Regions from separate parts of the Brevibacillus sp. LEMMJ03 genome, predicted to be linked through region 1. Evidence: riboswitches for the same ligand, from Rfam matches in the RefSeq annotation. Region 1 holds a riboswitch; the other holds the start of a gene.
What was found. A riboswitch is a leader RNA that binds a small molecule or an ion and turns the genes downstream of it on or off. The one in region 1 is predicted to bind S-adenosylmethionine.

Region 1 (14,322 bases):
GGGTACCGGCTGATGATCCGGATGGTGAACGACATCCTGGACGGCTGGAGCGGAGAGGCGAAGCTGCTGGTGGAAAACAACGCGGGCCAGGGCAGCCGCATGGGAACGACGCTGGAAGAGCTGACCCAGGTGCGGGAACTGCTGAACCATCCGCATAAAGTGGGGTTCTGCTTCGACACGTGCCACGCCTTTGCCAGCGGGCTCTGGACGGGAGACGACTGGGAGCGGGTGGCTGACAGCATGCGGAAGCTGGGGTATCTGGACGCGCTGGCCGCCGTCCATCTGAACGATTCGGTGTATCCCACCGGTTCCTTTCGCGACAGGCACGCGCCGATCGGGCGGGGCGCGATCGGGAGGGAAGCGTTTGTCCCTCTGCTGCGGACGCCGGAGCTGCAGGGAATCCCGGTCGTGCTGGAGACGCCCCGTCCGCCTGGTGGCGGCCATCGGGAGGAAATCGCCCTTGTGCGAGAGCTGGCCGGGCCGTGACAGGCTGACCGCCCGTATGGTAGAGTGTGAGAGGAAACCGTACAGTGCGCTGTCAGCGAGGAGGAGTCTGCGTGAAACGAAGAGTCAAGGTAACCATCGAGGATTTTGCCCCGCTCAAGGAAAACCTGAACAATCCGGAAGAGCTGGCCCTGTATGAGGCGGCGAACGGACATATCTATGACGCCGAAATCGAACACGACGGCTATGCCGTGATCGACCTGCCGGACGGGGAATACATCGAACTGGCTCCCGGCGAGTATCAGATCATGATCGAGGAATGGACGAAAGCGGGGGTCATCGGCGAACTGACGCTGGAAACCAAGTCGGACCCGGCCGACGACAAGGCGCTGTTGTATCGTCTCGTCGACGCATCGGGAGCTGAAAAAGAACCGCCGCGCTCGCTGCCCAAGCAGGTGGTGGAGCTGCTCGGCAAGACGTGGTTTGGGAAAAAGTAGGGAGCGTTCCCAAAGGAAAAGAAAAGCCGACTTCCTGTCAAAGCAGGAAAGTCGGCTTTTTTGATGGACGAGAGGCAGTCTCGCCAACAGGCGATTACATCTCTTCCGGTGCGGCGAGTCCGAGCAGGCGCAGCCCCTCTTTCAGCACCGTCACCACTGCGGCGACCAACTGCAGGCGGGCCGTCTTGACGTCCTCTTCTTCCGCCAGAATGCGGACGTTGGCGTAGAACTTGTTGAACGCCTGCGCCAGGTCGATCACGTATTTGCCGATCTGCGACGGGTCGAACTGTTCCCGCGCCCGGTCGATCACTTCCGGGAAGCTGTTCAACAGCGTGATGACCGCCCAGGCTTCCTTGCTGTCCAAGGCGCCTGCGGGCAGCTTCACCTCGCTGGTCGGCTCGTAGCCGCCCTTGCGCAGCAGCGAGCAGGCGCGCGCGTGCGTGTACTGCACGTACGGACCGGTCTCGCCTTCAAACGTGAGCATCTCCTCCCAGGAGAAATTGATGTCGTTTAAGCGGTAGTTTTTCAGGTCGTGGAAGATAACCGCGCCAACCCCAACCTGGCGGGCCACCTCTTCCTTGTTTTCCAGCGACGGGTTTTTCTCCCGGATCACGTTCAGCACGTCCTCGATGGCCTGCGCCAGCACTTCTTCCAGCAGGACCACTTTTCCTTTGCGGGTGGACATTTTCTTGCCGTCCTTCAGCATCATGCCGAACGGAATGTGGTACATCTCCTTGGCCCATTCGAAGCCCATCTTTTCCAGCACCTTGTACAACTGCTGGAAGTGCAGGCGCTGCTCGTTGCCCACGACGTAGAGGGCCTTGGCGAAGTTGTAGGTCTCATACCGATACAGGGCGGCTGCCAGGTCGCGCGTCGCGTACAGGGTGGCGCCGTCCGATTTTTTGATCAGGCACGGCGGCATGTCGTACTCGTCCAGGTTGACCACCAGGGCGCCGTCCGATTCGGTCAACAGCCCTTTTTCCTCCAGCATGGAGACGACGCGGTCCATCTTGTCGTTGTAGAACGCCTCGCCGTGGAACGAGTCAAACTGAACGCCCATCAAGTCGTAGATTTTCATGAACTCCTTCAGCGATTCGTCGCGGAACCACTGCCAGAGGCGACGCGCTTCCTCGTCCCCGTCTTCCAGCTTTTTGAACCACTCGCGGCCCTGATCTTCCAGCGACGGGTCTTTTTCCGCCTCTTCGTGGAAGCGGACGTAGAGGTGGAGCAGCTCCTTGATCGGCTCGGCCTTTACTTTTTCTTCGTCGCCCCACAGCTTGTAGGCGACGATCAGCTTGCCGAACTGCGTCCCCCAGTCGCCCAGGTGGTTGATGCGGATCGGCCGGTAGCCGTGTTTTTCCATGATGTTGGCGATCGCGTTGCCGATCACGGTGGAGCGCAGGTGGCCCATGGAGAACGGCTTCGCGATGTTGGGGGAGGAGAGGTCGATCGGCACGTTGCGCCCTTGACCGATGTCGCGGCTGCCGTATGCGCTGCCCTGCGTCAGGATCGTGCCGATCACGTCGCGGGCGACGCTTTCCTGATCGAGGAACAGGTTGAGGTACGGACCGACCGCCTTGGCTTCGCGAATCGGCGCGCCGCTTACCTCGCCGGCCAGCTCGGCGGCGATCAGCGGCGGAGCCTTGCGGAGCGCCTTGGCCAGTTGGAAGCAGGGGAAGGCGATATCCCCCATGCTGGGATTGGGCGGGGTTTCCAGCATGTCGTATACGGTTTCGGCGGTAAATTGGTCCGCGCCGAGGCGGGTGAGTGCTGCGGCAATGATGCTGGCCGCTTGATGCTTATAGCTCATGGAAATCTCCTTTCGTTTCTGGGAATCTGAAAAAAATAGAAAAACCTCTGCGTCTCATCGGGAAAAGAGACGAGAGGTTGTACTCCCGCGGTGCCACTCTTGTTGCTCTCGCCTCCCGCACGGGGACAGGCGAAAGCCGCTTTGCCTGCGGTAACGGGCAGACCCGGCGTGCCCTACGCAATCCGGTCGTCCGGACCTTCAGGACGCGTCTCCGAGGTGCGCTTCCCCGCGTCATTCCGCACCGGGCTCCCACCGTCCCCGGCTCGCTTCCGCTTTCTGACGGAGTACTCTCCTCTTCGGCGACGACTATGTTTCTCTAGCATTATAGCGGACATCTCCCGCGGGATGCAACTCACTCTTCCGGTTTTTTCAGCAAATCGTCCAAGTCGTGGAACAGGTCCCGCGTCAGCCGTTCCTTGTCGTCGGCGGACTGCCACTGCCGCTTGTACTCGACCAGCTTGGCGAGCAGCGCCCGTTCTGCTTCGGCCTCTTCCTCCAGGTCGTGGTTTTCGCTGGGATCAAACGGCATCAGCCGCTCATCCGTCCCGCTGCGCAGATAGGGGGAGCGCCAGTGATCGGGAAAGCGGTAGGGCTGGTCACCAAACAGAATGCCCAGCACGTCGTCCGATTCCAGCGGGAGGAAGTGGTCGTATTCGTCCCGCCTGCCTCCTTCGGACAGGTTGATGTGCTCAAACGAATAGCGAAGGTAGTGCTGCCCCGTCTCTCGATTCTTGACGATCGAGTAGGTCTCAAAATCGGTTTGCTCCAGCTCTTTCACCGTCTCCAGGCGGGAGAGGAATTCCTGACGGTCACAGGGTACCAAATGATTCACAGCGGTTCGCTCCTTTGTACCGGATCGCTTTTCATCATAGCAAAAACGGGCGGCGGCTGACAACGAACGGGGCGCAGGCGGGGAGTCCCGCAGGGAACGGCGAACGGACAGGGTTGTCCAGCGCAAAAAGAGCCTAGCAGCTAGGCTCCTTTTCATGTAAGCGCCCGTTTAGTTGCAGTCGTTCGAACATCCGACGATGACCAACAGGATAAACAGAACGAGCACCAGCGCGAACGTGTCACCGAAAATGCCGGATCCGCAGAAGGAAGTACTCATTGTTGTTTCCCCTCCTTTCCGTTATGCTTCAGTCTATACACGAATGTGCCGGTTGTTGTGGGCGGATGACCAGCTTCACAAAAATGGGCGGGGGTCACGGGCTGGAGAAAATAGACAAATTCTTCATTGACGCGGGGAGAGGGGGGTGTTAAGATACATTCAAACATCGTTGCCGTTTGACAAAACCGCATAAGAGATAGTGACGACTCTTATCCAGAGAGGCAGAGGGACTGGCCCAATGAAGCCTCGGCAACCGGATTACCAGGTGCCAATTCCAGCAAAGCCGTGTGCTTTGAAAGATAAGAGGATGGTCATGCGTGTATGTTTCGCGGACAAATCCTCTTCTGGCACACAGGAGAGGATTTTTTGCTGTACTCGAACCGATACGTTTGTGAGTTTGTGAGAAAAGGAGTCTGCCCATGAAACCAAGTCTTCGCGAACAGCTTTACCGGAAAATTCTGATTCTGGACGGTGCGATGGGGACGATGCTGCAGCAGGCCAGCCTGACCGCCGATGATTTTGGCGGCGAGGCCTACGAAGGCTGCAACGAGCTGCTCAATCTCACCCGCCCCGACGTGATCCGCTCCATTCACGAAAAATACCTGGAGGCGGGCGCCGACATCGTGGAGACCAACACGTTTGGCGCCACCTCCATCGTCCTGGCCGAGTACGACGTGGCGGAAAAAGACCTGGAGATCAACATCGCCGCGGCCCGGCTGGCGCGGGAAGCGGCTGACGCCTATTCCACCCCGGAGTGGCCGCGTTACGTCGCCGGCTCGATGGGACCGACGACCAAGACGCTGTCCCTGACGGGAGGCGTCACCTTCGAAGAACTGGTGGAAGCGTACTACCGGCAGGCGAAAGGGCTGCTAATCGGCGGCGTGGATGCGCTGCTTTTGGAAACCTCGCAGGACACGCTGAACGTCAAGGCCGGGGGCATCGGCATCCGCCGGGCGTTCGCGGAGCTGGGGAGGGAAGTGCCGGTGATGGTCTCCGGCACGATCGAACCGATGGGCACGACCCTGGCCGGTCAAACCATCGAAGCGTTCTACGTCTCGCTGGAACATCTGAAGCCGATTACCATCGGCCTGAACTGTGCCACCGGCCCGGAGTTTATGCGCGACCATCTGCGCACGCTGTCCGGTCTGGCCCAGTGCGGGGTAAGCTGTTATCCCAACGCCGGCCTGCCGGACGAAAACGGCCATTACCACGAGACGCCGCACGGACTGGCCGCCAAGATGCGGGCGTTTGCCGAGCAGGGCTGGCTCAACGTCGCCGGAGGCTGCTGCGGCACGACACCGGAGCATATCCGCGCGCTGGCGGAAGCGTTGAAGGACTGCAAGCCCCGCGTCCCCGCCGGACAGCCGGTCAGCGCCGTGTCGGGGATCGAGGTCGTCTACGTGGAACCGGACAACCGGCCGCTGCTCGTCGGCGAACGGAGCAACGTGATCGGGTCGAAAAAATTCCGCGACCTGATCGCGGCCGGGCAGTACGAGGAAGCGTCAGACATCGCCCGCGCCCAGGTGAAGCGGGGGGCGCAGATCATCGACATCTGTCTCGCCGACCCGGACCGGGACGAGTACGGGGACATGGAGAAGTTCCTGCAGTTTGTCGTCAAAAAGGTGAAAGCGCCGCTGATGATCGACTCCACCGACGTGCGCGTCATGGAGCTCGGGCTAAGGTACTCGCAGGGCAAGGCCATTCTCAACTCGATCAACCTGGAAGACGGGCTGGAGCGGTTTGAACAGGTGGTGCCGCTGATTCACCAGTACGGCGCAGCCGTCGTCGTCGGCACGATCGACGAGACCGGCATGGCGGTCAGCCGGGAGCGGAAGCTGGAGGTGGCCAAACGCTCCTACGACCTGCTGGTCAACCGGTTCGGGGTCAACCCGCGCGACATCATTTTCGACCCGCTGGTCTTTCCGGTGGGCACCGGCGACGAGCAGTACATTGGCTCCGCCCGCGAGACGGTGGAAGGCCTCCGCCTGATCAAGGAGGCGATGCCGGAGTGCAAGACGATTCTCGGCATCAGCAACGTCTCGTTCGGGCTGCCGGCGGCCGGACGGGAGGTGCTGAACGCTGTCTTCCTCTACCATACGACCTTGGCCGGGCTCGATTACGCCATCGTCAATACCGAGAAGCTGGAACGCTACGCCTCCATTCCCGAAGAGGAGCGGAGACTGGCAGAGGCGCTCCTGTTCGAGACCAATGACGAGACGCTGGCAGCCTTCACCGAGTTTTACCGGCAGAAGAAAAAGGAAGTCCGAGTGGAAGCGTCCTCGCTCACGCTGGAGGAGCGGCTGGCCCGGTACGTGGTGGAAGGCTCCAAGGACGGGCTGATCGACGACCTCAAGCTGGCGCTGGAGAAATACACGCCGCTGGAAATCATCAACGGCCCGCTGATGGCCGGGATGGAAGAAGTGGGCCGGCTGTTCAACGCCAACCAACTGATCGTCGCGGAGGTGCTGCAGAGCGCCGAGGTGATGAAGGCGTCCGTATCGTTCCTGGAACCGTTCATGGAAAAGACGGAGACGGCCACCAAAGGAAAAATCCTGCTGGCGACGGTAAAAGGGGACGTGCACGACATCGGCAAAAACCTGGTGGAGATCATCCTCGCCAACAACGGGTACGAGGTGGTCAACCTGGGGATCAAGGTGCCGCCGGAGCAGTTGATCGCCGCCTGCCGCGAAGAGCGGCCGGACGCGATCGGTCTGTCGGGCCTGTTGGTCAAGTCGGCGCAGCAGATGGTGATTACCGCCCAGGACCTGCGGGCAGCCGGCATTGACGTGCCGCTTTTGGTAGGCGGCGCGGCCCTTACCCGCAAGTTTACCTCCAACCGGATCGCGCCGGAGTACAAGGGAATCGTGCTGTACGCCAAGGACGCGATGGACGGGCTGGACCTGGTCAACCGCCTGCAGGACCCCGCAGAACGGGAAAAGCTGCGCGCGGCCCAGCAAGCGGTGGAAGAGGAAGCGTCGACTCCGCCGCAGGCCGAAGCAGCGGCGGCATCGCTCAAGCCAAAGCGCTCCGCCGTCAGCCGTACCGTGCCGGTCCACGTGCCGCCCGACTGCGAGCGCCACGTGCTGCGTCACTATCCGATCAGCCATCTGCAGCCGTACCTCAACCTGCGGATGCTTCTCGGCAAGCATCTCGGCGTCCGCGGCAACGTGGAGAAACTGCTGGAGGCCGGGGACGAAAAAGTGACCGGGCTGTATCAGTTGGTGCAGGAACTGCTGGCGGAAGCCAAGCGGGACGGCACGATCACGGCGCACGGGATGTATCAGTTTTTCCCGGCCCAGGCGGACGGCGACGACATCCTCGTCTACGATCCGCGCGATCACAGCCGTCTGCTGGAGCGTTTCCGCTTTCCCCGCCAGCAGGAGGAGCCGTTTCTCTGCCTCTCCGACTTCCTCCGACCGGTGGAGAGCGGCGAGATGGATTACGTCGGGTTCCTGGCGGTGACGGCCGGCTCCGGCATCCGCGAGCGCTCCGCCCTTTTGAAAGAGCGGGGCGACTACCTCCGCTCCCACGTCCTGCAGGCGCTGGCGCTGGAATTGGCGGAAGCCTTTGCGGAACGGGTGCACCACGTGATGCGGGACGTCTGGGGCTTCCCCGATCCGGCGGAGATGACCATGCTGGAGCGGTTTGGCGCCCGTTACCAGGGGATTCGCGTCTCGTTCGGTTACCCGGCCTGCCCCAACCTGGAGGATCAGGCCAAGCTGTTCCGTTTGTTGAAACCGGAGGACATCGGCATCCAGCTTACGGAAGGATTCATGATGGAGCCGGAAGCGTCCGTCTCGGCGATGGTCTTCGCCCATCCGGAGGCGCGGTACTTCAACGCCGGCCCGTCCGTGTTTGACCTATAGGCGTTTCACAGAGCAATGGGAGAGAAGGGATGGATTTGACAACGAAAAAAGATTTGCGCGAATATTTGCAAGACCACCTGCTGGTCGGCGACGGGGCGATGGCGACACAGTTGTACCGCTCGGGGGTTCCGGTGGGCGTCAGTTTCGAGGAACTGTGCCTGACCAATCCGCGCCTGGTGCACGACGTTCACAAGGCGTACTACGAGGCGGGGGCGCGCCTGTTGGAAACCAACACGTTCGGCGCCAATCGGGACGCGCTCGCCCGCTACGGACTGGAGCACAAGGTGACGCGCATCAACCGCGTCGCCGTCACGATCGCCCGCGAGGCGGCGCAGGACGACGCCTTTGTCGTCGGCAGCATCGGCTCCATCCTCGCCGGACGGGTGCGGAAAAAGGTGCTGGACGAGTACCGCGACCAGTTTGAAGAACAGGCGATCGCGCTGCTGCACGCCGGAGTGGACGGCTTGATTCTGGAAACGTTTCTCGACCTGGAAGAGCTCCTGCTCGCCATCGACGTGATCCGCCCGCTCACGGGCCTGCCGCTGATTTGCCAGTTGGCGACGCTGGACGTGGGGCGGACCCGTGACGGCTACACGCTGACGGAGGCGTTTTCCCACCTGCAGAAGGCGGGAGCGGACATCATCGGCCTCAACTGTCGGCTGGGGCCGGCAGAGATTCTCCGCTCGTTCGAGAGCGCCCGCGTGCCGGATGGGGCGCTGCTCTCCGCCTTTCCCAACGCGGGACGGCTCGGCTTGAGCGACGGCGAGTACGCCTACAAGTCCTCGCCGGAATACTTCGCCGAGAGCGCGCTGCGCCTCCGGGAACAAGGGGTGCGCCTTTTGGGCGGCTGCTGCGGCACCACGCCGGACCACGTCCGGGCCATGGCGGAAGCGCTGAAGGGGCTTGCTCCGCAGGCGCGCGTCAACCCGCCCGACGAGTTGACGGAGCGGCCGTCCGTTTCCTCGTTCAGCGTCAGGGACCGGCAGAAACCCAGCATCGTGGAGCGGGTCAAGACCGGCACGACGATCATTGTGGAGTTTGACCCGCCGAAGGATCTGGATACGGAAGGGTTCTTGACCGGCTGCTGCGAGCTGCACAAGGCGGGGGCGGACGCCATCACCCTGGCGGACAACTCACTGGCCAACGTGCGGATGAGCAACATGGCGCTGGGCGCGATCATGAAAAGCCAGTACGGCATAGACCCGCTCGTCCACATCGCCTGCCGGGACCGCAATCTGATCGGGCAGCAGTCCCACTTGATGGGCCTGCACGCGCTCGGCATCGACCAGGTGCTGGTGGTGACCGGCGACCCCTCCCGCTTCGGCGATTTGCCGGGAGCCAGCTCGGTGTTTGACGTCACCTCGTTTGACTTGATCCGCATGGTCAAACAGCTCAACGAAGGCATCTCGTTCTCCGGCCGTCCGCTGAAACAAAAGGCGCAGTTCATCGTGGGGGCGGCCTTCAACCCCAACGTGCGCCACATCGAAGCCGCGATCAAACGGCTGGAGAAAAAGGTGGAAGCTGGGGCTGACTTCATCATGACGCAGCCCGTCTACGACGCGGAGTCGATCCGGCTCGTCCACGAGGCGACGAAACACATCGGCATCCCGGTGTTTATCGGGATCATGCCGCTGACCAGCTCGCGCAACGCGGAGTTCCTGCACAACGAAGTGCCGGGCATCAAGCTCTCCGACGAAGCGCGGGAGCGGATGAGGCGCGTTCAGGGAGAAGCGGCCAGACAGGAAGGCCTCAAGATGGCCAAGGAGCTGCTGGATGTGGCCATCACCTATTTCAACGGCATCTATCTGATCACGCCCTTCAACTACTACGCGATGAGCGTGGAGCTGATCCAGTACGTGCGGCAGCAGAGCCATCTGCTGAAAGCGGCCGCGAAGGCCTGACACCTGCAACCATCCATGCCAAAAAGGCTCGGGCGGCGGTATCGCGATCGGAACCGTCATGCCGGAGCCTTTTCATTTGTTTTGGGCATGCAGGCCGTCTGCCGTTCCTTGCGGTGCAGATGTGACACTCACTCGCGTTTCGGATCGAGCGGATGCCATCCCTTCTCGCGCAGGAACCGGCTCAGTTCGCCGAACATCGCCAGCCGTTCTTCGCGCGTGTAGGAGGCGTTGGCGCCGCTGGTGGAGGGGATGACGAACAGATGGCTGCCGGCCCAATCGCCGGTTCCGAAGGCGAGCTGCGGCTGCAGGCCGAGCGAGACCGGTTCCTTTTTGCGGCCGGTGGCGTGGCGGAACGCGGTGATGCCGTTGAAGCAGATGACCCGTGGACGATACGTCTGGACCATCTGCCGGAACTGTTCCGCTCCGGTCGAGAAATCCGCTTCCCGCAAATCGCCGGAGGAGCGGGTGGGGCGGGATACCAGATCGGTGATGCCGTAGCCGTACTCGAGCAGGCGGGCCGTCTCTTCCGGCTTTAGCTGCCGGGGCGTGAGGCCGCCTTCGTACAGCCCGCGCCAGAACAGATTGGCCGGATTGGCGTAGTGAAAGCCGGCTGTCGCCGACACGCGGCCCGGATTGATACCGCAAAACAGCACTGTCAGATCGCGGCGGATGTAGGTGGGCAGCCATTTTTCCGTAAAGTGAACCAACCGTTGTCCCTCCTTTCGCCCCATTGTACCACAGCGAAAGCGGATTTCCCTTCCGGCCCAAAAAATGCCGCGATCGGCGGCGGGCAAAGAAAAGAGCGCCTCGACGAAACGCGAGGCGCCCGGTGTTCCTACAGCTTGTAGATGTCCGTGTACTTGGTTTCCAGATAGTCCATCAGGTACGATGCGTTGATCCCCTCGCCGGTGATCTCCTTCACCAGCTCGTTCGGGCTCTTCATCTTGCCGTACTGGTGAATGTGCTCCTTCAGCCACTGACGGATCGGCCCGAACTCTCCCTTGGCCACCAGGTCGTCGTAGCCGCTGATCTCCCGGCGCATCACATGGGTGAACTGGGCGGCGTAGACGTTGCCCAACGAGTAGGTGGGGAAGTAGCCGAAGCTGCCGCCCGCCCAATGCACGTCCTGCAGCACTCCTTCCTTGTCGTTGGCCGGGACGATGCCGAGGTACTCCTTCATTTTCTCGTTCCAGATGGCAGGCAGGTCGGCCACGTCGATCGTCCGGTTGATCAGCCCTTTTTCAATCTCGTAGCGGATCATGACGTGCAGGTTGTACGTCAATTCGTCCGCTTCCGTGCGGATAAACGACGGGGTGACCTCGTTGATCGCACGGTAGAACTGCTCGACGTCGACGCCTGCAAACTGGGCCGGGAAGGCCTTCAAGAGATCGCCGTAGAAATGTTTCCAGAACGGCAGGCTGCGGCCCACCATGTTTTCCCAGAAGCGGGACTGGGATTCGTGGATGCCCATCGAAGTGCCGTCGCACAGCGGTGTGCCCAGCAGCTCCGGATTGATGTTTTGCTCGTACATGGCGTGTCCGGCTTCGTGGATGCAGCTAAACAGCGCCGAGTTGAAGTCGTTCGGGTGGAAACGGGTCGTGATCCGGACGTCGCCCGGGTTGAACGACGTGCAGAACGGATGCACGCTGCGATCCATGCGGCCCGCCTGAAAGTCGTACCCGATCCGCTCCAGCACAAAGCGGCTGAACGCTTCCTGCTCGCTCTCCGGGAAGTGCTTCTTCAGGAAGGACGTGTCCGGTTTGTTCGGCGACTCGGCGATGGCTGCCACCAGCTTGACGGTTTTCTCGCGCAGGGTGGCAAACATCGGGTCCAACTGGTCCACGGTCATGCCCGGCTCGTACAGATCAAGCAGGGTGTTGTACTTGTTCCTGCCGTCGTAGCCCCAGTAGTCGATAAACTCAAGCTGGAAGTTGACGATCTTTTCCAGATAGGGGCGGAACATGGCGAAGTCGCTGTTGGCCCGCGCTTCCTCCCAGATGGTCTCGGCCTGCGAGGTCAGCACCACAAATTCCCGGTACCGGTCTGCCGGGATTTTCTTGTTGCGGTCAAACTCTTTCTTGCACTCCAGCACTGTCGCCCGGGTGATGGCGTCGAGCGATTCCAGCGCGGCCGGTTCGCTCAGCGCCTCCAGGTGTTCCTCCATCTCCTTGGAGGTGGCCAGTTTGAACTGCTCGCTGGACAGCACGCCGATCACCTCGGAGCGGGCTTCCATCCCTTTGCGCGGCGCCTGCGTGCGCATGTCCCAATGCAGGACGGCGAGCGCCTGGCTGTAGCTGGTCATTTTTTTCACGTAGTCGCGAAAGGCGGCTGCGCGTTTTTCCACAGAGGTTGTCATAGGGTTCCTCCCTTGTTATGTAGAATTCACATACAGTCAAAAAATTTTTACTACTTCCATCCCTCTATTATACCCGATCTGATGGAAAAGGAAAGATACGAGCTAGCTCACACGCATGTTTGTCGTTATAATCGTTATGGAATACGCTATGGCAGAGAACAACGACAGGAGAATGAAGATGAGTCAGAAAAACCCCCAATGGGAACAAGAAATTGCGAAACGGCGCACCTTTGCGATTATCTCCCACCCGGACGCGGGCAAGACGACCATGACGGAAAAGCTGCTGTACTACGGCGGAGCGATCCGTGAAGCCGGGATGGTCAAAGGGCGGAAGAACTCCAAGCACGCCACCTCCGACTGGATGGAAATCGAAAAGAAGCGGGGCATCTCCGTCACCTCCAGCGCGATGGATTTCGAATACAAGGGGCACCGCATCAACATTTTGGATACGCCGGGCCACCAGGACTTCAGCGAGGACACGTACCGGACGTTGACGGCGGCCGACGCCGCGGTGATGATCATCGACGTGGCCAAAGGGGTGGAGGCGCAGACGATCAAGCTGTTCAAGGTTTGCCGGATGCGCGGCATCCCGATTTTTACCTTTATCAACAAGCTGGACCGGCACGGCAAGGACCCGTTCGAGCTCCTGGAAGAAATCGAACGGGTGCTGGGCATCCGCTCCTATCCGATGAACTGGCCGATCGGCATGGGCAGCCACTTCAGCGGCGTGTACGACCGGATGAAATCGCGCGTGGAGCTGTATCAGGACGGCTCGCAGCATGAGGACATCCGCTTCTTCGAGGTAAGCGGCCCGGACGATCCGCTGATCGGCGAACGCGTCGGCCAGGACCTGTGGCAGCAGCTTCAGGAGGAAATCGCCCTGCTGGACGTGGCGGGCGACGCCTTCGACATGGAGCTGATCGGCAAAGGGGAGCTGACCCCCGTCTTTTTCGGCAGTGCGATCAACAATTTCGGGGTGCAGACGTTCCTCGACAACTTTTTGCAAATGGCTCCGCCGCCGTCGCCCAAGAAGAGCAGCGTCGGCCTGATTGATCCGTACAGCCATCCGTTTTCCGGCTTCATTTTCAAAATCCAGGCCAACATGAATCCGGCGCACCGCGACCGCGTGGCATTTCTGCGGATTTGTTCGGGCCGCTTCGAACGCGGCATGACCGTCAAGCACGTGCGCCTGGGCAAGGAGATCAAGCTGGCCCAGCCGGTGCAGTTCATGGCCCAGGACCGGGAGATCGTGGAGGAGTCGTACGCCGGTGACGTCATCGGCCTGTTCGACCCGGGCATCTTCCAGATCGGCGACACGCTCTGCGTCGGCCAGCCTTTCGAGTACGAAGAGATGCCGCACTTCTCGCCGGAGTTCTTCTCCCGGGTGATGGTGAAGGACGCGATGAAGCACAAGCAGTTCCAAAAAGGGATCATGCAGTTGACGGAGGAAGGAACGGTGCAGTTGTTCCGCACCTACCCGATGGAGGAGCTGATCCTTGGCGTGGTCGGGGTGCTTCAGTTTGAAGTGCTGGAGTACCGGCTGAAAGCGGAGTACGGGGTGGAGATCACGCTGACCCGCCTGCCGTACCAGATCGCCCGCTGGCTGGAAGGAGAAAAAGCGGCGCTGGACGCGCTGAAGAACAAAACCGTGACGGACCGCTACGGCCGGCCGGTGATGCTGTTTGAGAGCGAGTACCAACTGCGGATGGCGATGGAGAAGTATCCGAACATCAAGTTCCACGAAAGCTCGTTGGGCTTGAAATCGGTGCATGCGTAGACGCCGGCCGTGCACAGAGCGCAGAAAAACAGACGTTTTCGCCCAAGCTGGTGCGAATGACATTCCCGAGACCGAGACTCTCCCTTAGGGAGAGTCTCCCACTTTACGGAAAAATGGCTGCCCACCTACATCCGCCGCGATCTAACGGTACTGTTTTGCGGCATCAATCCGGGCCGCGTGTCGGCGACAGCCGGCTTTCACTACGCCAATCCGGCCAATCTGTTTTGGCGCGGACTGTACGAAGGCGGCCTCACGCCCCGGCAGCTAAAGCCGGAAGAGACGGCCCGCCTGCTCGATTACGGCTACGGCATCACTGATCTGGTCTCCCGCCTCACCCGCTCCTCCGGCGATTTTGTCTAGCGCCTGATAATCCCTTCAAACGCGCCTTCCAATACCTTCTTTCCCGCCTGGTTAAAGCACTCCACAGCGGCAGCGATTTCCACTTTGATTTCCTGCCGTTCATAACGGGTGACGGTAACTTCACAGCGGATCGTGTCTCCCGTAAACACCGGCCTGAGAAAGGTAAACTCCATTTTTCTGGCAAGAACATGCAAGTCCCCACC
Region 2 (8,947 bases), on a different contig from region 1:
CGAATCCGTGGGGCGCCCGCGAATCGACGGCCACTCCCATAATGACAAGCATCAGAATAAAGGTTTCCAGCGCTTCGATGGCAATGCCCTGCACGTATCCGGTGGTCAGCGAAAGGACGGTGGCGCCGAGATTTCCGATGACGGCTCCGTCCGTGCCCAGCACGACCAGGATCAATAGGGCGCCCGCGATTCCTCCCGCACACTGTGCCGTCACGTAGGCGGGGACGTCCCTCCAGGAAAAGCGTCCCGCCGCCGCCAATCCGATGGTCACCGCCGGATTGATGTGGCACCCGGATACGTTTCCAAAGGTGTAGATCATCGCGGTGACGATGATGGCAAAAGCCAGGCTGATGACGCCGATATCGGCCAACGTGGTGGGGTGATTCGCCTTTGCCGACAGGATTCCGTGAAAGGCGGCACTGCCCGGGCCGATGAGCACCAGCAGGGCCGTACCGACAAACTCAGCGAGACTCCGCCTCCATAAAGCAGGTGGATGCTCCATGGTCACACCACCTTTCCTTCGCACCATTCCTGCAACCGATGGAATCCCCGCCGGGGACAGCCTCACGCAGGCGGAGGGCGTTACTTGACCAAGCCATGGGGATCAATCACGTATTTTCTCGCCGCCCCTTTATCAAAGTCGCTGTAGGCTTTCGGTGCTTCGTCCAGCGAAATTTTGGTGGCATTGACCGCTTTGGCGATCTGCGCCTTGCCATGGAGGATGGCCATCATCAACTCGCGGTGGTATCTCATGACCGGCGTCTGTCCGGTGACAAAGGTATGGGCTTTTGCCCAGCCCAGGCCGATGCGAATTTTCAATGTCCCCACCTTGGCCTCCTCGTCCACGGCGCCAGGATCACCCGTTACGTACAGCCCCGGGATGCCGAGTCGGCCTGCGGCTCTGGTAATTTCCATAATGGAGTTGAGCACGGTGGCGGGTGCCTCGGAATGGTCGCGACCGTGACCGTGGGCTTCAAACCCCACGCAGTCGATCGCGCAATCCACTTCGGGAACGCCCAGAATGTGTTCAATTTGTTCTCCCAGGTTGTCGTGTTCACTCAGGTTGATGGTTTCGCATCCAAAGCTTCTCGCCTGTTCCAGCCGGGCGGGATTCAAGTCGCCGACAATGACGACGGATGCGCCCAACAGTTGGGCGGAATGGGCAGCGGCAAGCCCAACCGGCCCTGCTCCGGCGACGTAGACGGTAGAGCCGGGACGCACGCCGGCACTGACGGCACCGTGGTACCCTGTCGGGAAAATATCCGACAGCATGGTCAGATCGAGGATTTTTTCCATCGCCTGATCCTTGTCGGGGAATGCCAGCAGTTGAAAGTCTGCATAGGGAACCATGACGTATTCCGATTGACCGCCTACCCAGCCGCCCATGTCGACATACCCGTAGGCAGATCCGGGACGATCCGGGTTCACGTTCAGGCAGACATGGGTGTTTTGTTCCTTGCAGTTCCGGCAACGTCCGCAGGCAATGTTGAACGGCACGGAAACGAGGTCGCCTTTTTTGATGAATTCCACATCGCGTCCGACCTCGATCACCTCTCCCGTAATTTCGTGGCCCAGGACGAGTCCGGGGGGCGCCGTGGTGCGGCCGCGCACCATGTGTTGGTCGCTTCCGCAAATGTTTGTCGTCACCACCTTCAGGATCACGCCGTGGTCACATTTGCGGCCGACGTTCAGCGGATTCACCCCCGGCCCGTCCCGCAGTACCAAATCCGGAAACGAAATGTCCTGCACCTCTACCTTGCCTGGTCCCATGTAGACGACTCCCCGGTTGCTTGCCATGCCAATTCCTCCTTTTATCATGAATGGGATTGCGCAGGACATGTAAAGCAAAAGGCATGCCAGACCCAGATCGCCGATCGTGACAGCGCTTTCGCAGAGGGGGATGGTGAACTGCTCCACTTTGAAACAACAAACTGCGCAAATATTGAGCAAATATTCAAATATTTTGTGATATACTGGGTGTGCACCATTCCATTGCTTGTTTGGAGGTGATCCTGTTGTCATCTCTTACGCCTCTGGAAGAGCAGCAAATGATACAGCGTTCGTGGAATCGATGCTATTCGTTTGGATTCACACCGATGGATGCCGTCGAGGATGAGCTGCTTCCCGACCGGCAGGTACACGAATTGCTGCGGGAGAATCACGCTTTGCTTTGCCACGTGGCCGCCGTGTTCGAGAAGTTGACCCCCTCTCTCAGGAAAAGCGGCCAAATCGCGCTGCTGGTCGATCGCCAGGGAGTCGTGCTCCATACACGAAGCGATCCCGACTTTGACAGCCAGGCCAAAAATCTGCACCTGCGCGTAGGGGCGAATTGGCATGAGAAAAAGAAGGGGACAAACGCGATGGGAGTCGCCCTGGAGGAGAAAATGTCCGTGCGTATTCACGGCGAACAGCACTTCTTTGTTCAGAACCGGTTTCTCACGTGCGCCGCGTCCCCCCTGTTTACGCCCGCCGGTGAGCTGGCAGGGGCGATCAACATCAGTGCGACGAGGGACCAATTCCATCCCTTTCTTTCCTCCCTTGTGCAGTTCATTGCGGAATCCGTGCAAAACCGCCTTCTGCTGGAAGAGGTCAAGCACGAACACCTCATTACCCTGAAGGAACTGGAACACACGTCCAATCGGCTTCATACCCCGCTTCTGACCCTCGACGGCGACAACCGCATCATTCGTGCGAATCAAGCGGCACGGCGCATACTGGGAAAGGATTGCGTGGGCAAGGAATTTCGAGAGAAAAAGGGGTTCGTGATCGAATCCATCGTGGACCATACACGCAAGATCTGGCGGTCTGTGGCGGTGCTCACGAAGGACACGGCCAGACAGCCGCTGCACACATTCGACCGGATAGCGGGCTCTTGTCCCAGTCTGCAGAGCGCCAAGGCGTTGGCACAAAAAGTGGCGGAAACGGATCTGTCCGTTCTTCTCTTGGGCGAAACGGGAACGGGCAAAGAACTGTTTGCCCAATCCATTCATTCCGCCAGTTTGCGAGCGCGGCATCCGTTTATTGCCGTCAACTGCAGCGCCATTCCGGAAACGATCATCGAAAGCGAACTGTTCGGATACGAGGGAGGTGCCTTCACGGGAGCAAAAGCCGAGGGGAATATCGGGAAAATCGAAGCGGCGCATCAGGGAACGCTGTTTTTGGACGAGATCGGCGACATGTCCCTCCGTGCCCAGGCGGCGCTGCTCCGCGTCCTGCAGGAGAAAGTGGTTACCCCGGTGGGCAGTGTGAAAAGCAAACCGGTCGATGTCCGCATCATCGCGGCAACAAACAAGGACCTGCGGGAAGAGATCAAGGCGAATCGATTCCGGGCCGACCTCTACTACCGATTGAAAGGAATTCAGATAACCCTGCCGCCTCTTCGCAAGCGGAGCGATGTGATTGAGCTGGCGGAACATCTTCTCCGGACGATGAGCGGCTCTGCTGCGATCACACTTTCCGCGGAAGCACAGACAAAGCTGCGTGCCTATTCGTGGCCGGGAAACGTACGGGAGCTGTACAGCGTGTTAAACCAGGCGGTCTTCTTGGCGGAAGGGAATTCGATCGGTCCCGAACATCTTCAGTTTGAAACGGAAGAACGGGAGGAGGAACATCAACAAAAGGTTCCTTCCTTACCGGTTTTGGAAAAAGAGGCGATCGAGCAGTCGCTTCGATTGGCCCGCTGGAATATCAGCAAGGCAGCCCGAATGCTTCAGATCAGCCGCAATACGCTCTATCGCAAAATGCAGGAGTACAAGATCTTTCAACCGTAACGATTCGGCCAAGGACTGTTCGTGGATTGCTGCGGCGACTCGCTCGGGAGACCAAGGAGAGGCGGCTTTCCGCCTCTTTCGTTCGTTTTGCGACCCGATTCGATCCGTTTTGACAATTTTCAATACATAGCGACAATAAACGATAAAGTCATTGACAGACACCTGCGGACACGTTATAATCCAACTAATCAAATCGGAATTGCACTTACAACTGGATAGGATGATCTCTTATGAAGAGAGGTGGAGGGACTGGCCCTGTGAAGCCTCGGCAACCTAAACGAACATTTGTGGTGCCAAATCCAACGGATCGATTCCGCTAGGTTCGATTCCGAAAGATAAGAGAGGTATTTACGCAGCAGGCGGCTTGCTGCCCTTACCTCTTCTTTGTAAGAGGTTTTTTTATTGAAAGGAGAGGATGCGTTCACATCGATGCCGTTGTTTTCCCAATCATGCATTCATACATCGTTTCATCGGAGAAAAGGAGAGAAGACCATCATGAAAAAAACGCGTTTCTTGTTGATCATGCTGCTTGTGATCGCCACGCTGCTTTCCGCCTGCGGAGGAAACAAGTCGGACAATTCGGCCGCACCGGCTGGGGAAAAAACAACGATCAAAGTGGGCGTCACCGCCGGCCCGCACGAACAAATCCTCAACAAGGTAAAGGAAGTGGCCAAAAAAGAAGGATTGGACATCGAAGTCGTCGTGTTCAACGACTACGTTCTTCCCAATCAGGCGCTGGATAAAGGAAACATTGACGTAAACAGCTTTCAAACCATTCCGTTTTTAGAGAAATTTAACGAAGATCACAAAACTCATATTGTCGAAATTGGCAAAACCGTCACCTTCCCGATGGGGATTTACTCCACCAAGTACAAGAAGGTGGAGGACATCCCGGAAGGCGGCACGGTCGGCATCCAAAACGACCCGACCAACCGGGCGCGCGCCCTGCAGCTCTATCAGGCCGCGGGATTGATCAAGCTGAAAGACGGTGTCGGCAACAAAGCAACGCCGCAGGACATCATCGAAAACCCGAAAAAGCTGGTCTTTAAAGAACTGGAGGCGGCACTGCTCGCCCGGACGCTGAAAAGCCTGGACGCGGCAAGCATCAACACCAACTTTGCGATGGAAGCGGGGTACAACCCGAAAAAAGACGCGATTTTTGCCGAAGGGCCGGACTCCCCGTACGTCAACATTCTCGCCGTAAACGAGAAGGACAAGGACAACCCTGTCTATCAAAAACTGGTCAAGATCTACCGCTCGGAGGAAGTCAAGAAGTTCATCGAGGAAGAGTTTTCCGGATCGGTGCTCCCTTCTTGGTAAGGAGGGAAACGTCCCAACAGGGAGGAGCTTGGGCAGATGATACAGCTAACGAATATTCACAAGACGTACAAGGTTGGCAGCAAACAGGTGGAAGCACTGAAAGGCGTAACGCTCCACGTCAACAAAGGCGAAATTTTCGGCGTGATCGGGTTCAGCGGAGCAGGGAAAAGCACCCTGCTCCGAACGATCAACCTGCTGGAAAAGCCGACAAGCGGATCGGTCGTGGTCAACGGGCAGGACATGCTGAAGCTGTCCGAGAAGGAACTGCGTCACGCCCGCAAAAAGATCGGCGTCATTTTTCAGCACTTTAACCTGCTGTCGTCGTACAACGTTTTTGACAACGTCGCCGAAATCCTCAGGATGAATCGGGTGCCGAAAGAGCAGATTCGAAAAAAAGTGGAGGAACTGCTGCGCCTGGTAGGGTTGGAAGACAAGGCGAGCGCCTACCCCTCCCAATTGTCGGGCGGGCAGAAACAGCGGGTGGGGATAGCCCGGGCGCTTGCCATGGATCCGGAAATCCTGCTGTGCGACGAGGCGACCTCGGCGCTTGACCCGCAAACCACGGAGTCGATTCTTGACCTGCTTTTGGACATCAACCAAAAGTTTAACCTGACGATTGTGCTGATCACCCACGAGATGCAGGTGATCAAAAAAATCTGCGACCGCGTGGCCATTATGGAAAACGGGGTCATCATCGAGCAGGGAACGGTATTGGATGTCTTCAGCAATCCGCAGCAGCCGACGACGCGCAATTTTATCAAGACGGTCTTTGATGACCAGGTCCCGAAAGAGATGCTGGCCAAAATCAAGAACGCCGGTCCCAGCGCGTACATCCTGCGCGTCGCGTTCCGCGGGGATGCGGCCCTCGATCCCGTTCTGGGAACGCTTGCCTCCCGCTATCCGGTCAGGACAAACCTGCTGTACGGGTCGATCAGCTCGATAAAAGGAACCGCGCTCGGCATCCTGCTGCTGCATATTTCCGGTGAAGAAAAAGCGGTGCAGGAGGGAATCGCTTATCTGCGCGAGTCCGTGTACCGGGTGGATGTCGTATCGCAAGAGGAGGTGGGGAGATAATGGATCGACTGGTGGAACTGCTGCCGCTGTTTTATCAATCTTTTGAAGAAACGGTGATCATGGTCGGGATCTCCTTGTTCATCTCCACGCTGCTGGGCATTCCGCTGGGGGTGCTGCTGGTCATTACCCGTCCGGATCACCTTGCCCCCAACAAGTGGGTCTATCACAGTCTCAACGTCATCATCAACGTGATTCGCTCGCTTCCCTTCATCATTTTGATGGTGGCGATCATCCCGTTCACAGAGTTTGTCGTCGGCACCTCCATCGGGGTCGAGGGCGCGATCGTGCCGCTTATCGTGTATACCACGCCGTATATCGCCCGCCTGATGGAAACGGCGCTGCTCGAAGTGGACCGGGGCGTGATTGAGGCGTATCAGGCAATGGGCGCTTCCCGCTCGCAAATCATTTTCCGCATCATGATTCGCGAAGCCAGACCGGGCATTGTCTTGTGTCTGACCATCGCGACCATCGGCCTGATCGGGGCGACGGCGATGGCGGGAGCGGTTGGCGCGGGCGGTCTGGGTGATTTGGCGCTGCGCTACGGCTATCAGCAGTGGGATATCGAAGTGATGATCATGACGGTCATCATTCTGATCTGCCTGGTGCAGGCAATCCAATCGCTCGGCAACTGGGCGGCCAAAAAACTGAAGAAAACCGCGTAAGCCAATTGGCTTCCGGCACACATCTCCACCCGCGTCGATGACTGGCGCGGGTCATTCCGTTTCGGTATCCCGGTATCCGTGCCGGCTGTCTGTTGTACGGCGCGTGAAAAGGTCACAACAAGGGAAAACGGCTATCGCTGCTTGGTCCAGAGAGCAGACCGGGCAGCGATAGCCGTTTTCAAATCTGAATCAAAATTTGTTAGTTTATACTAAAACCGTTTTCCAAAAGCAGAGGGCTCGGGCAGCTTGGGACACGACCGGCAATCCCTATACAAAGGAGCGTGGAGATGGGAAGAGAGTCGCGATTGTTCAAATCGCTTTTCCTTACGCAGTTGTTGTCGTCCTTTCTCGTGTTTTCGGGGCATTACACGGCTTTGGTGCTTCAGTACGACAGTGCTTTCTGGGTCACGGCCCTGAATCAGTTGAGTCGGTACGGCACCGTTCTGCTGGCCATGATCAGCGGGTTTTTTACGGCCCATACCTTTGAGACCAAACAGCCCACAGCGCGGCAGTACTTTTCCGGGAAGCTGCTGTATATCGTCGTGCCCTTCCTGTGCGCCGGAGTGGTTTACCACTATTTGCTCTTTGCCGAATGGCCGCATACGAAAGAAGCGTTTGTCCATATTCTGCTGGGAAAGACGGGCGACCAGCTCTACTTTCTGTTCATGCTGTGCCAGTACTACGTCTTTGCCTACCTGTTTCGCAGCGTCATCACCAAACAAAACATCACGGTCCTGATCTGGCTGTTCATGGCGCTCCAATTCGTGTACATCCACTACCTTCATCACGGATGGCTGGGGTTGACGACGCGCCATTTCTTTCCCGCCTGGATCTTCACCTTTTACCTGGGCCATCTGCTGTATTGGTACCGGCATGAGACGATGCAATTCCTGCGAAAGCATCGGGGGCTGCTGCTCGCCTGTACGCTGCTGTCCGTCGTGAGCACGGTCCTGTTTGTCCTGTCCGACACCATCTATGTGGCGGTTCACCTGCGATTCGTGTTGGTTGCGTTTGTTTCCCTGATCGTGCTGCTGATGGTCCTGGAGCGCTGGGCCGATTCCATTCCCGTCCGGTTCCGGAAAGGGCTCACGCTGTTCATCTATTTGTCCCATTCGGCCGTCATGATCTGCTGCAACCTCGCGCTGATCAAGCTGACGGGGGACCTGTCGTGGATTTTCGCCAACATCGGGTTTACGCTGCTCTACCTGCTGGTGATCTACGCGGGCACCGTGTTCCTGTCGTGGGGACTGGCCCGGATCATGCACACCGTGGAAAGCATGACGCGAAAAATGCGCCAGTTGAGCGGGTGATGGTCTGCGCAAAGAATGTCCGATTTCAAAGAGAATTCAAAAAAAGAAACGGTACACTGGGCTTGTACCGGAACGGTACCAAAATCAGGAATGGCTGAAGGGGTGAGACATGGTGTTGAAAAAAACCAAGGGGGAGGGAGCGGGCATGTGGAAAAAAACGTCGGCTGTTGTCCTGTCCTCCGTACTGCTGGCTGGCGTCCTGGCGTCCAGTTCCGATGCCGCGGTCGCGACCAAGAACGTGCAGGTCAAATACAACAATGTGAAAGTGACGTATAACGGCCAGCTTGTTCCCACCGACATCGAACCGTTTTTGATCAACGGCACGACCTACATTCCTCTGCGGATGATGGCCGGTGTGTTTAACAAGAACGTGGCGTGGGACGGGAAAACGTATACCGTGAGCGTCACGGACAAGGAGGACCCGCGGATTGCCTCCCTGCAGGCGGAAATTGCGCAAAAGGATGCCCGGATTGCCGAGCTGGAGAAGAAATTGCAGGATGCGGAGGACGAACTGGCGAGCGCCGATGACGATGACGTCGATGACCGGATCGACGAGCTCGAGGATAACTTGAACGACGACTACGGGGATTATGAGGATCTGGAATGGTCGATTTACCTGAGCGGTGACGAGGACGACATTGACGTGGAGATCGAAGTCGACCTCGACGAGTACCAGGATGAATACGACGATCTCTCTACCAGCGACATCGAGGATCTGGTGGAAAATATCTGCAGCGATATCTGGGATGAATTCGAGGATGCGGACATCGATGGGGTCATTATTGACATCTCCGACGACGATTATGAACTG

Region 2: it holds a riboswitch for S-adenosylmethionine, as region 1 does, so the genes downstream of both, FOI68_RS17510 (MetQ/NlpA family ABC transporter substrate-binding protein) here and metH (methionine synthase) in region 1, are expected to answer to the same signal.

Annotation. Positions count from the first base shown of each region.
Region 1 is NZ_VKJN01000001.1:78,646-92,967, forward strand. Features, by position in the region: gene FOI68_RS00380 (deoxyribonuclease IV) at 1-486, shown strand, start outside; gene FOI68_RS00385 (hypothetical protein) at 558-941, shown strand; gene argS (arginine--tRNA ligase) at 1,036-2,751, opposite strand; gene FOI68_RS00395 (hypothetical protein) at 3,104-3,583, opposite strand; gene FOI68_RS00400 (YjcZ family sporulation protein) at 3,752-3,859, opposite strand; SAM riboswitch class I at 4,066-4,165, shown strand; gene metH (methionine synthase) at 4,279-7,725, shown strand; gene FOI68_RS00410 (bifunctional homocysteine S-methyltransferase/methylenetetrahydrofolate reductase) at 7,755-9,626, shown strand; gene FOI68_RS00415 (mismatch-specific DNA-glycosylase) at 9,755-10,333, opposite strand; gene FOI68_RS00420 (carboxypeptidase M32) at 10,462-11,982, opposite strand; gene FOI68_RS00425 (peptide chain release factor 3) at 12,161-13,759, shown strand; gene FOI68_RS00430 (mismatch-specific DNA-glycosylase) at 13,889-14,119, shown strand; gene FOI68_RS00435 (hotdog domain-containing protein) at 14,116-14,322, opposite strand, start outside.
Region 2 is NZ_VKJN01000014.1:94,014-102,960, forward strand. Features, by position in the region: gene FOI68_RS17495 (MIP/aquaporin family protein) at 1-502, opposite strand, end outside; gene fdhA (formaldehyde dehydrogenase, glutathione-independent) at 583-1,797, opposite strand; gene FOI68_RS17505 (sigma-54-dependent Fis family transcriptional regulator) at 2,049-3,770, shown strand; SAM riboswitch class I at 3,996-4,112, shown strand; gene FOI68_RS17510 (MetQ/NlpA family ABC transporter substrate-binding protein) at 4,266-5,090, shown strand; gene FOI68_RS17515 (methionine ABC transporter ATP-binding protein) at 5,127-6,164, shown strand; gene FOI68_RS17520 (methionine ABC transporter permease) at 6,164-6,826, shown strand; gene FOI68_RS17525 (acyltransferase family protein) at 7,114-8,136, shown strand; gene FOI68_RS17530 (stalk domain-containing protein) at 8,282-8,947, shown strand, end outside.